3 regions of the Vibrio parahaemolyticus genome follow, and region 1 is predicted to be linked to each of the others. Evidence: predicted binding sites of a transcription regulator. Region 1 holds the regulator's gene; each other region holds the start of a gene.

Region 1 (4,686 bases):
GGCTCACCATTACGGCTAAGTGCTCGACGCTGAATATCGAATGTCCACTCACCAAAGCGAACAATGTGTTCATCGTTTGTTTCGCTTGCCGCTTTACTTGCTCCACTTCGTGCCGCAGAAATGCGCCACAGTAGATTTTTAACTCGAACTAGTAATTCCCTTAGTTCAAAAGGCTTTGTCACATAATCGTCTGCACCCATCTCTAGGCCTACGATTTTGTCGATGCTATCCGTGCGTCCTGTTACCAATATGATGCCGATGTCTGATTGACTGCGTAGCTCACGCGTAAGCATTAGGCCGTCTTCGCCCGGCAAGTTAATATCCAACATAATAAGGTCGACATCACCGCCTTGCAGAACTTCGCGCATCTCCGCGCCACTTTCTGCTTCGCTAACTTTGTAACCTTCATTTTGGAAATATCCCGCAAGCTTACTACGAGTTACAACATCATCTTCTACGACTAATACGTGATAGCTCATTTACACCACTTTCTGTCTTCTTATTATCCAAGACGTATTCTATTCATAACTAGTAACATTTCTAGTCATAGATACATTAAAAAGCAAGATTTAGCGTTTTTATTGATTCAAAACAAGCTTGCCCATCACTGTTAATAAGTGCACACAATTCAACATAATCAACAATAATTATAGTTACTGCTATTCATCTTATTTGATTACACTTAGGGGATATCCCTAATTGACTTTATGATGCAATACTCGAAGCATCCTTCAGGAGCCAAAAATGCAAGAAGTGAAAGCTTTTAATGAAAAGCGTGCTGAAATTTACTGGTGGTTTTCGAGCTTATTCGCTAAAGAACTCAGCGAAAAAGAACTAGAAACCTACCACAGTGTTGAAATTCGCAGTTTTTTAGCGGGCTTAGGTGAGAACGAATCACTCAAGCCAGCCGTTGATAGCCTAGTTGATGCCCTAAACCGACTCCAAGACCGCAATGATGCTCAACTAGAACTTGCAGCAGATTTTTGCGAGCTGTTCTTAAAAACAGATAAGTATGGGTCACTACCGTACGCTTCTATGTACATTGGTGAATCAGGCTTGCTCAATGACAAACCTGCAGAAGAGATGGAAAAACTGATGGCAGATTTTGGGGTTCAGGTAGACGAAAACCTCAAAGAACCAGCAGACCATCTTGCTGTTGAATTGGACTTTTTGGGCAACATGATCATTCGCTCAAATGAGTTAGAGCAAGAAAAACATATGGAAGAGGCTTTCGTTAAACAAAACGATTTCATCCAAAATCAACTCATGTCTTGGTTGCCAAAATTTGCTGAAAAATGTAAGCAATTTGATGAATTTGGCTTCTACTTAAGCGTTGCGCAACTATTAATTGCATTTTGTAAACTGGACAGCGCTTACCTTCTTGGTGAATAATCACCGCCTATTTTTAGGGAGCCTGCCTGTCGGGCTCCCTATTTTATTCGCTTGCTTTTAATCTGGCTCAAAGACGTTCGTTCATTTAGCAGTCAAAATGTGACTTCAAATACACAAAACTCTTGCTGAAAATATTGCCAGTCAGCCCACATAGGGCTAAAATGTGAACGCAAACGATTAAATATGATTTATATGTAAACCGCTGAAATATAGCGGTTTTTGTTTTTTATTAATAGGTTGATGACCACTTCCTCATATTTAATAGGAAGCCGAGTACCTTCAACCAAGTTGCTACAAATCTTTTTATACCGATTTCGGTACAACCGCTGCCTACTAGAATAGACACTACTGTTGTTGTGGTGTTTAGTTTGCGCAAAAAACTAAGCGTATGGTTGTATTCACTACGGTATTAAGTAGCTCGATACAGGACATCATTTATGGCCACTATAAAAGACGTTGCTCGCTTAGCCGGCGTTTCTACTACCACAGTTTCGCACGTTATTAATAAGACACGTTTTGTTGCAGAAGCAACCCAAGAAAAAGTAATGAAAGCGGTTGATGAGCTTAACTACGCACCAAGCGCAGTTGCTCGTAGTTTAAAATGCAACTCAACTCGTACTATTGGTATGTTGGTAACACAGTCAACTAACCTATTCTTCTCTGAAGTGATCGACGGTGTAGAAAGTTACTGCTACCGTCAAGGTTACACATTGATCTTGTGTAATACTGGCGGCATCTACGAGAAACAGCGCGACTACATCCGCATGCTTGCTGAGAAACGTGTAGATGGCATTTTGGTGATGTGTTCAGATCTAACCGAAGAACTAAAAGAGATGTTAGATCGTCATTCAGACATCCCGAAAGTTGTGATGGATTGGGGCCCAGAGAGTTCTCGTGCGGACAAGATCATCGATAACTCTGAAGAAGGTGGCTACCTAGCAACTAAATATCTTATCGATAACGGCCACACTGACATCGCCTGCCTGAGTGGTCACTTTGAGAAACTTGCTTGCCAAGAGCGTATCGCTGGTTTCCGTCGTGCCATGGCTGAAGCAAAACTGCCAATCAATGAAGATTGGATTCTTGAAGGTAACTTTGAATGCGATACTGCGGTACTGGTTGCAGACAAGATCACCGCGATGGAAAAACGCCCTACTGCAGTATTCTGTTTTAACGATACCATGGCACTTGGCTTAATGAGCCGTCTGCAACAAAACGGCATCAAGGTTCCAGATGACGTTTCTGTTATCGGTTACGACAACATTGAACTTGCAGAGTACTTCTCACCACCGCTAACAACGATTCACCAACCTAAACGTCGTGTGGGTAAAAATGCGTTTGAGATCCTACTTGAACGCATTAAAGATAAAGAACACGAAAAGCGTGTGTTCGAGATGCAACCAGAGATTGTTATCCGCAACACCGTTAAGAAACTTAATTAAATGAACACAAGCGCCCTTAGGGGCGCTTTTTTTTATTAAAAAAATAACACTTCCCGCACACTTTGCCTCATTCTTAAAAACAATAACTTCCATAAGTTACTGTTTTCTTTACATGTGAATTATTAATTCCCGCTTCTTTTCAAACATTAAATACAATTCTCAATTATGAGTACCCATGCACAAAATGGCATTATTTATTGAATCAAGATCACGTTTTAAAATCTAAAGTGTGATGTTAATTCAATATACGAAGTATCCTCATCTGGTCACGCACAGGGCAAACCATCCGAAAGGGTGGGACGCAAAGCCTCCGGCCTGAACCATAGTAGTATATGGAAGGTAGCGGGGTTACCGATGGCAAGTGTGCAACCAATGTCTTTACCCTTTAATGACATTGCCTTTGCGCACGTTTGCTACTCTCTCGGACCTGACTTTTGGTGGCGTAATATTAATTACACCGAGATAACAAAACATGGATAAACCGATACTCAAAGACTCTATGAAGCTATTTGAGGCACTTGGTACTATCAAGTCGCGCTCAATGTTTGGTGGCTTCGGACTTTTCGCTGATGAAACGATGTTTGCACTAGTGGTAAACAACCAGCTTCATATACGAGCAGACCAACAAACTTCATCTGACTTCGAGACACAGGGTCTAAAGCCTTACGTTTATAAAAAACGTGGCTTCCCAGTCGTTACTAAGTACTACGCTATTTCCAGCGAACTATGGGAATCTAGCGATCGCTTAATTGAAGTAGCGAAAAAATCCTTAGAAAACGCCAAACTTGAGAAAGAACAACAAGCGAGCACTAAGCCTAATCGCTTGAAAGATCTGCCAAATCTGAGATTGGCTACAGAAAGAATGCTTAAGAAAGCGGGTATTGATTCTGTTGCTCAACTTGAAGAAGAAGGCGCACTAAGTGCTTATAAAGCGATCAGAGACACGCACTCCACCACAGTTAGCCTTGAGCTACTTTGGGCCTTAGAAGGTGCTATTAACGGCACACACTGGAGTGTGGTTCCCCAGTCTCGTCGTGAAGAATTAATGAATGGCCTTTCGTAACAGAAGTCTGCTCTAATCTATCGACTAAAGCCGCAGTGTGAACTGCGGTTTTTTTATGAAATTTTTATAGCTCCCCTCGTGTCTACTCCTTTGTAAATCCCAAAACCCCCGTATCTTCAGCGCCACGACTTAGTTTCGATAACGAGATTGTTAAAACAACATTCAGTATGAATACTTTAAGCGGTAGCCTAGATATAGAAACGGAGCACACATGAATAAAAAACTTATCTTTGGACTGATACTTGTTGCCACCATTCTTTTGTTAGGCGCTAATTTTGGTCAATATCTAACGCTTGACAACGCAAAAGCGCAGCAAGAAGCACTCAATTCATTCATCGAAGCCAACATCGTCTATGCCGCCACGGTGTATTTTTTAGCGTATGTTGCGATTACCGCATTTTCTATTCCCGGAGCAGCAGTGGTTACTTTGCTAGGCGCAGCTTTGTTTGGGTTTTGGTTTAGCTTACTTTTGGTTTCTTTTGCCAGTACGATCGGTGCGACCTTAGCTTTTTTGAGTAGCCGATATTTGCTTAGGGATTGGGTTCAATCGAGATTTGGGGAAAAGCTTGTTGCGATTAACCAAGGAGTAAAAAAGGATGGCGCGTTTTATCTGTTTTCTTTGCGCTTGATTCCAGTGTTCCCATTTTTCCTCATCAACCTACTGATGGGATTAACACCTATGAGCATTGCGCGCTTTTATTTAACCAGTCAAATAGGCATGCTCCCTGGTACTGCCGTTTACCTTAACGCTGGTACTCAGTTAGCAACCATTGATAGCCTTTCTGGTAT
Region 2 (4,686 bases), on a different contig from region 1:
ATTGATTTACAATGTAAAACCTATTTAAAACAGCAAGATAAAGGGAGCTGTCTAGCTCCCTTTGTGTTTGATTTCATTTAAATGATGCTCATTATGACAAACCGATGATATTACAATCTTCATCAAGGTCGAGATTCATAAACGCTGGCTTGTCAGGAAGACCGGGCATGGTCATAACGCTACCCGATAATGCGTATACGAAGCCAGCACCGGCACACAAACGCAGTTCACGAATTGGAACAGTAAAGCCAACTGGCGCGCCTTTTACTGAAGAATCGGTGGTGATAGAAAGTGGCGTTTTAGCAATACAAACAGCTAATTCGTTAAACCCTAGTTTTTCAAAATGAGCCAATTGCTGAGTTGCAAGTTCACTCATTTCAACATTTGTCGCACCATATCCAGCTTCACACACAGACATCAGCTTCTCCTGAAGGGATTGATGTTTCTGATATAGAGGTCGGAAATTCGTGGTTTTTTCGCAAGCATCAACGACATGCTGTGCTAGATCTCTCGTACCTTCACCACCTTGGGCAAAAGCAGTGCTGATAGCGACTTTAACATTTGGATCGAATGCGTGAATGAGATCTTGAAGCGCGATGAGTTCTTGTTCGCAATCTTGAGGGAACTGGTTAATCGCAACAACGGCTGGGATTCCATATTTATGGACGTTCTTGATGTGCCACTTTAAGTTTTCAAACCCGGCTACCAATGCCGCTTGGTCAGGCGAGAAAATCGAATCTGGAATTGCCATGCCAGGGCGCAAGTCGTAGTGGCCGGAGTTCGCTTTAAGGCCTCTTAACGTCGCAACAATCACCACACAGTCAGGCGCTTTGTTGGCAGCCGCTGCTTTAATATTACAGGCTTTCTCAAATCCCATGTCAGAGCCAAATCCTGCTTCAGTTACCGTGTAACGCGAAAGTTTTAACGCAATCTCATCAGCGATAATAGAAGAATTGCCATGCGCAATGTTAGCAAAAGGGCCTGCGTGGATCAGAGTAGGGACACCTTCAAGCGTTTGCATCAATGTTGGTGCAATGGCTTCTTTCAACGTTACGGCCATCGCACCCGCTACTTGTAAATCTTCTGTGGTGATAGGCTGACCGTCGAGATCATAAGCAACCACAATTTTGCCAATGCGCTGACGTAAGTCTTTAAGATTTTTTGCCAACGCAATAATGGCCATCAATTCGGATGCGGCTGAAATATCGAACCCTTCGTTACGCTCAAATCCGTTGATGGTTTTGCCTTGTTCGTTCAAACCAATTTTGACCATGCGAAGTGCACGGTCGTTGTGGTCCATCACGCGTTTCCAAGTAATGCTTTCAACGTCAATTCTTAATGCTTTTAAACCAGTTCGAGCTTCAAAGGCGTCGTATCCTTCGCGCTGCTCGTGGAATAAGCGCGCATCTAAAGCTGCAGACGCTAAGTTGTGTGCAGCCGTAACGGCGTGAATATCACCCGTCAAATGCAAATTGAGCTCTTCCATTGGCGCAACTTGGGAATATCCGCCACCTGCGGCACCACCTTTGATGCCAAAGACAGGGCCCATTGATGGCTGTCGAATACATGCCATCACGGATTGCTGTAGCTTCGCCAGCCCTTGCGCAAGGCCGATGGTTGTCACGGTTTTACCTTCACCTAGTGGAGTAGGGGTAATCGCGGTGACCAGAACCAATTTGCCGTTTTGGTTATCATTCAGGCGGGCTAAACACTTAGGGTGTACTTTGGCTTTGTATTTTCCGTGCGTATCAAATTCTTCAGGCAAAAGACCTGCTTTTTCAGCGATAACATCGATGGAAGATAACGGTGTGTTTCGGCAAATTTCAATATCAGACTGCATGGATACTCCCAAATATGGCTAACACGCGGCGTTCAACATCAAGCAATCTATGTAGACTGTATTGTTGTTGCGCAAACGTTTGCGCAAGAATAATACTGGTTAAAAATTAGGTGTAAAGAAGTTCGTGCGCCTTCGCGTGCTACATAGTAACAAAATCCACTAAATACTGCGCTAGATCAAAACAAAAAGGCCACCAAACGGTGACCTAAGTATATTTTTTGCTCTAAAGCTAACCTTCTTAGCGATCCCAGTAGGTCTCTTCTAAGCTGTCTTCGCGTTCTGGCAGAGCTCGCGATAGGCGAGGAGAGTGCTGAGTTAGCACTTCGTAGCTCACGCGGTTCGCGTATTTACAAATTTGAGAAAGTGATGAATACGTCAGACAGCGTACTTCGTGTTTCTCTGAAGTAGGCACTTCTTTCTGATGGAAAGAGTTTGCAGCCATGTCATGCAGCAGTGCAGATAGTGCAGCATCACCCGCGCCATTAGTGTTCTTAATTTCTAGAGGGCCACCAAGGTATGGACCGATGTGTGAATACACTTTCATTGGATTCACACAATCTTCTTTGCGCATTGCGCGGCTGAACTCAAACTTATTGAATTCCTCAATAGAGCTTTCAAGAATATCGTGTGTAGTTTCACGTTTCACTTTTTCGTCAGTGTAACCTGCCATATAAAGACCGTTTGGCCCGGCAGTACAAAGAACAAGATCTACCCACTCAAGTGCTTTATCCGCAGCAGCGAGTGGATCGCTTTCGCCTGTAAGCGCCGCGCCCTCTTCTTCATTCATAGCCACAACAGATACGTTTTCACGAATGTACTCTTGCCACCATTCCGCATTGCCTTCAATCACGTACTTTGTACCTAGAGTAAGAACAACAGGTACATCGTGCTTCTTGGCAAAATCAATCGCACGTTGTACTGCTTTAGGCATTGGGTCTTCTTCTTTACCGCGCATTAGGTACGAAGAAACAACAAGCGCAGAAGCTTTCTCAAATACTTCTTCAGGAATGCTTTCTGGAAGAAGTTGATTCATGTGACCTTCGTTGATCGCGAATGTACGTTCACCATCTTGAGAGATAAGGGTGTAGCAACGACCAATCGGACCATCTACCGTTTGTAGGTGGTTTAGGTTCATGCGTGAAGACGTACGGCAAAGGTAGCGGTAGGCGAAAGAACCCACTTGAATGTTCTTTGACATTACGCCAAGCAATACAGATTTGCTGTCTGCTAGAACAGAATAATTGTGCAGCGTGTTACCAATAGTATCGCCAGGGTACTGGTGTGTGATCAGCCCTTGCTCTACTAATTCTTCATACAATGCATCTGCTTTGCTCTCTTCAAGAACAAGAGAATGTCCTTTACTTAGGTTGTATTTTTCTAGAAACGCATCATCCACACGAGCTTCGATATCTACGATGGTTTGACCAACACCGACAATGGTTGGGCGGTATAGCTTAGGCGCTTGTCGAATTTGGTTGACTAATGGATCTCGAGCGTGAGTTGGGAAGTAGTGTTTAGATTTACGCTGACCAGGAAACTTCATGCTTGTTCTTGAGTGAGAAAAAAAGAGGCGGGATTGTATCACAAAAAAATGAAAATCGTGGTGTTTTATTGCAAAGAAATTTGCCCGCTGAAAAATGCAGCGGGCTGACGAATTCGTAAGCGAATTGAGCTTAATTTATCTTAGCTTAGCTTCAGTCGGTTGGATGTAAGCTTTCGTACCCCAAAGAGGTACAGTTGATAGACTGTGTTTGAAGCTGCCTGATGTCTCTTTAGTTGAGTAAGAAAGGTACATCAAGGTTTGATTTTCTGGATCATAAATACGGCGAATCTTCATCGACTTGAAGAAAACGCTCTTGGACTTTTTAAATACCACTTCACCTGATTTGCTCTTATCAATTTTAGTAATCATCTCCGGTGTAATTTCACCAGTTTGACGGCAAGAAATTGAACTGTCGCTTGGGTCCGCTAAACTGAAGTCCGCTTCGATGCTCGCTACATGACAAGTAACGCCTGGAACTTCAGGGTCTACGAGCGTATTCAGTTTTATGTCTTTCATAGTAAACATACCCAAAGACACATCACCAACCTCATCGTTGCCACAGCCAGCAAGAATGGTAACCAAACCTAAAGCAAGCAAACGTTTTTTCATTATTCCGTCCTTAATTAGAAAAATATATAGATTCAATCTATCAGACGTTGGCATCTAAAACAAAATTTGGCGCAACCTCAGGACTTTAGCTAGGTTTGTTAAGGGCTTCATGCTAATGTACCGCTTCAAAGCGAGTTCATGTTTAAGAGTTGAGTCAATGCGATATAGAAAACCCTGTTAGGTTTTCGGAATATTGGCGTGATGGCTCATATACAGCCCTCGTTTTTGACTCGCTACTACTCTGTAGCCTGAGATATTTAAGGTACTCAAATGAATGAACAGCAGTTAGCCAGCATCGAACGCAAAAATGCGTGGCTGCACGATCTCGTCGAAGTTGAATTTCCCACTCCTGAAAGCTTGAAAGGTCGCGAAACCTATTTCCAAGCAACAAATGCTCAAGAATACCAAATCGTCGCTAAAGACTCTTTGTTGGAAGGCGAAGCGAATTTGCAGGCTGATGACATTTTCCTCGTGGATTTTCATCGACTGACTATTATGTTTTCGATTCTTCAGTCTCAACGTTGGGAAGAACAGTATGACCAAGAGATGATAGTTGAATACCTTACCCAAATTATCTTAACGCCGGATTTTGAGTTGTACGTTGGTTTTAAAGATGGCAACCCGGTGGGTGCCGCCATTGCGAGTAGCTATGAAGGTAACACGCTGATTTCTGACGTGGCCGTTTCTCAATCTT
Region 3 (4,686 bases), 380 kb from region 1:
GTTTTTAACCTGAACAACCGCACCTAATTCTTCGTTAAATAGAACAGCTAGCGCATCTTCACCCAGCTCTGCGATGTTCGCCTTTACGCCACAGTGACCAGCAAATGCCATCTCAGCCAATGTTACAAATAGACCGCCGTCACCTTTATCGTGATAAGCAAGCAGCTTGTCGTTACGTACGAGATTTTGCATTGCATCGAAGAAGCCTTTTAGCTGCTCTGCATTGTCTACGTCTGCCGGCTTATCACCCAGCTGCTTGTAAACCTGTGCCAGTGCTGTTGCACCCAAACGGTTTTTGCCGTTACCTAGGTCTACAAGAACAAGTGAAGTGTCACCTAGTCCTTCCAAGGTATCAGATGTGCGTAGCTGAGGCGTTACTGTCTTACGTACGTCTTCAACACGACCAAACGCAGTGATAACTAGCGATAGTGGCGAAGTCACTTCTTTGCTTTCGCCATTCTCTTCCCACTTAGTCTTCATTGACATTGAGTCTTTACCAACCGGGATAGTCAGACCTAGCGCCGGACATAGCTCTTCACCAACCGCTTTCACTGCTTCGTAAAGACCCGCATCTTCACCTGGGTGACCCGCTGGAGACATCCAGTTCGCTGACAGCTTAATGCGTTTGATATCGCCGATATCTGTCGCTGCGATGTTAGTCAGAGATTCACCAACCGCCAGACGAGCAGACGCGCCGAAGTCTAATAGAGCAACCGGAGTACGCTCACCCATCGACATCGCTTCACCGTGGTATGTGTCGTAACTTGCCGCCGTAACTGCACAGTTCGCCACAGGCACCTGCCAAGGACCAACCATTTGGTCACGAGCAACTAAACCAGTAACTGAGCGGTCACCGATCGTGATCAGGAATGTTTTCTCAGCAACCGTAGGAAGACGAAGTACGCGATCTACCGCTTCGTTGATTTCGATACCGTCGCGTACGATCGCTGGGCTATCTACTTTCAAAGTCGTTGCTTCACGGTGCATCTTCGGTGTTTTACCAAGCAAGATATCCATTGGCATATCAATTGGAGTGTTATCGAAGTGAGAATCTTCTAGCGTCAGATGACGCTCTTCTGTTGCCACACCAACCACTGCGTAAGGTGCACGCTCACGCTTACAGATTGCATCGAATGCTTCCATATGCTCTGGCGCAACCGCAAGAACGTAACGTTCCTGAGATTCGTTACACCAGATTTCCAGCGGGCTCATGCTCAATTCATCATTTGGTACATCACGTAGCTGGAACTTACCGCCACGCTCGCCATCGTCACAAAGCTCAGGAAGTGCGTTAGAGATACCGCCCGCGCCCACATCGTGGATAAATGCGATTGGGTTCTCTTCACCTAACTGCCAACAACGGTCGATAACTTCCTGACAACGACGCTCCATCTCTGGGTTTTCACGTTGTACTGAAGCAAAGTCCAGATCTTCTGCTGACTGACCAGACGCCATTGAAGACGCCGCACCGCCACCAAGACCGATGTTCATTGCTGGACCACCAAGTACGATTAGGCTTGCACCAACTGGGATCTCTTTCTTCTGCACGTGTTCGTCACGGATGTTACCCATACCACCAGCAATCATGATTGGCTTGTGATAACCACGCACTTCTTCACCTGCGTGAGAGGTCACTTTCTCTTCGTAAGTACGGAAGTAACCCAGTAGGTTTGGACGACCAAATTCATTGTTGAATGCAGCGCCGCCCAGAGGACCTTCAAGCATGATGTCCAGTGCGTTTACGATACGACCCGGCTTACCGAAGTCCGTTTCCCAAGGCTGTTCAAAACCAGGAATACGCAAGTTAGACGTTGTAAAACCAACCAGACCCGCTTTTGGCTTACCACCGATACCGGTCGCGCCTTCGTCACGGATTTCACCACCAGAACCCGTTGATGCACCTGGCCAAGGAGAGATAGCCGTCGGGTGGTTGTGCGTCTCTACCTTCATCAAGATGTGCGCATCTTCATGGTGGTAAGTGTATTGACGAGATTTCGGATCTGGGAAGAAACGACCCACTTTAGAACCCGTCATTACCGCTGCATTATCTTTGTAAGCAGACAGAACATGGTCTGGTGTCGTTTCGAATGTGTTTTTGATCATCTTAAACAGAGACTTCTCTTGGTCGACGCCATCGATAGTCCAGTCTGCATTAAAGATCTTATGACGACAGTGCTCTGAGTTCGCCTGAGCAAACATCATCAGCTCGATGTCGTTAGGGTTACGACCTAACTTAGTGAAATTCTCCACCAAGTAATCAATTTCATCTTCTGCGAGTGCCAAACCAAGGGAAACGTTTGCTTCTTCAAGCGCAAGACGACCGCCCGCTAAGATATCAACATGCGCCACAGGCTTTGGCTCTGCGACTGTAAACAGCGCTGACGCGGCTTCAAGTTCTGTGAACACCGTTTCCATCATGCGGTCGTGAATTAACGCTTTGACAGCGTCAACTTGAGCTTCTGATAGAACAACTGAAGATTCTACGTAGTAAGCCGTACCGCGCTCCAGACGCTTAACAGTGTCCAGACCACAGTTAATAGCGATATCGGTAGATTTAGAAGACCAAGGCGAGATAGTGCCTGGACGAGGCGTTACAAGAAGTAGAAGACCTTCTGGCTCATGCTCTTCAATTGTTGGGCCGTAAGTTAGTAACTTTTCAAGTTTTTCTAACTCTTGGTCATCAAGGTCAGACTTTAGATCTGCAAAATGCATAAACTCGGCATAGATGCCAGTTACAGGCAGATCTTGTTCACGACAAAGTTCCAGTAGTTTATTTACACGAAACTCAGAAAGAGCTGGGGAGCCACGCAAAATTCTCATGTGCTTAGGTCTCTTATGCAATTGATTAAGGTGATATTGGAATAAATTCAGACACTTAACTTAATCTTTATCGAACCTATGCCGATTCCACCTCGTCATTGCGAGCGCATTATATAGCAATTGTTTTTGTGATGTAACATCAAAAGCAACCGTTTGCGTCATTTTTTTTGTCAAATTTGAGTTGTAGCCGAAATGTCGATAAAACACACAATGTCGCACTCTATCTGTCCGATTCACTTTGCCCCATCTCCACGCTTTGATATAAAGACCACTAGAAATTTTCTGAGATGTACCGATCAATGCAAATACGCCACTTCAACCGACTCAAGCGCAGCGTTCTACTTTTTGCTTCTGTGCTACTACTTTCTGCCTGCCAAATTGAGTCGCAGCCGAAAAGTGAATTCGAGAAAATCCAAGAGCGCGGAGTGCTACGCGTTGGCACGCTCAACAACCAACTCTCGTACTACATTGGTCCTGATGGCCCTGCGGGTTTGGATTATGAGCTGGCGCGTAAATTTGCAGAAGAGTTGGGCGTAAAGCTAGAAATCAAACCCGCTTTCAGACAAGCCGACCTTTTCCCTGCCTTAAAGAAGGGCGACATCGATATTATTGCTACGGGGCTTAATCAAACCTCACAAGCCGTCAAACGTTTTAGACCTGGCCCTGCTTATTATTATGTAAGCCAGCAAGTGGTCTACAAAAAGGGCCAGCTTCGTCCTCGTGATATTGAGCAGCTTATCGAGTATCAAGCATCCAAAGACAGTCAATCAGAAGAAGACGTGAATGCTGGCGCGCAAACATTGAAAATTGTCGAACAGTCTCAATATGTTCCGACACTGACGGCATTGAAAAAGCAGTATCCTGAATTGCAGTTTGAAATCGTGGGCGATGCTGACACTCGCGATTTACTGAAACATGTATCGGCTGGAGAACTGCGTTTCACCGTCACTGATTCCGTAGAGCTGTCTCTCGCGCAACGCCTGTATCCAGATTTAGCACTTGCTTTTGAGCTCACCGAAGATCAACCAGTATCATGGTTTACTCGCCGCTCAGAGGATGAGAGCTTGTATGCGATGCTGATTGAGTTTTTCGGCAATATCAAACAATCTGGCGAGCTAGCTTCTCTTGAAGAGAAGTACATTGGCCATATTGAAGCGTTTGACTACGTGGACACGCGTGCCTTTATTCGTGCTCTTGATGATAAGTTGCCGAGATGGGCCCCGCTGTTCCAAAAATACAGCGAAGAGTTTGATTGGCGTTTAATCGCGGCTTTGGCCTACCAAGAATCTCATTGGAAACCAAAAGCAAAATCGCCTACGGGTGTTCGTGGCATGATGATGCTGACTTTACCAACTGCGAAAAGTGTTGGTGTAACCGATCGTCTAAACCCAGAACAATCTGTTCGTGGTGGTGTGGAATACCTGCGTCGCATTGTCGCTCGCGTACCTGATACGATTAACGAACATGAAAAAATTTGGTTTGCATTGGCATCGTACAATATTGGTTATGGCCACATGATGGACGCGCGTCGATTAACCAAGGCACAAGGTGGCGATCCAAACGCATGGGCAGATGTAAAAGACCGACTACCGCTGTTACGACAAAAGCGTTACTACAGCCAAACTCGTTATGGCTACGCTCGTGGAGACGAGGCACGAAATTACGTTGAAAATATTCGACGCTACTACCAATCAATCATTGGGCATGTCAGCCAAAAGCCTTCCATTGATGAAGATACGGATGATCTACAGGTTATCCCACCGCTAAATCCAGAGTTGCTTGTTTCTGGTGCGGTGGAAACCATTGCAAAAGAAGTGTCTGGTGCCTCTGATGTCACCAATGACGTCGATGAAGATTTAGACCAAG

The links. Region 1 encodes PurR, which represses purine synthesis genes. Its sites were predicted from a motif close to TNANGNAAACGTTTNCNTNA; they were not measured.
Positions count from the first base shown of each region.
Region 2: a site for PurR is predicted at 1,908-1,927, ahead of DYB02_RS24520 (formate--tetrahydrofolate ligase). Genes of this name have one in related genera too.
Region 3: a site for PurR is predicted at 2,962-2,981, ahead of purL (phosphoribosylformylglycinamidine synthase). Genes of this name have one in related genera too.

Region 1 is NZ_UHIL01000001.1:1,272,474-1,277,159, reverse strand. It holds gene torR (two-component system response regulator TorR) at 1-479, opposite strand, end outside; gene torD (molecular chaperone TorD) at 745-1,392, shown strand; gene purR (HTH-type transcriptional repressor PurR) at 1,830-2,834, shown strand; cyclic di-GMP riboswitch class I at 3,101-3,190, shown strand; gene DYB02_RS06490 (TfoX/Sxy family DNA transformation protein) at 3,307-3,897, shown strand; gene DYB02_RS06485 (TVP38/TMEM64 family protein) at 4,109-4,686, shown strand, end outside.
Region 2 is NZ_UHIL01000002.1:1,648,103-1,652,788, forward strand. It holds gene DYB02_RS24520 (formate--tetrahydrofolate ligase) at 92-1,840, opposite strand; gene DYB02_RS24525 (inosine/guanosine kinase) at 2,079-3,383, opposite strand; gene DYB02_RS24530 (CreA family protein) at 3,519-3,992, opposite strand; gene DYB02_RS24540 (hypothetical protein) at 4,263-4,686, shown strand, end outside.
Region 3 is NZ_UHIL01000001.1:889,041-893,726, reverse strand. It holds gene purL (phosphoribosylformylglycinamidine synthase) at 1-2,820, opposite strand, end outside; gene mltF (membrane-bound lytic murein transglycosylase MltF) at 3,120-4,686, shown strand, end outside.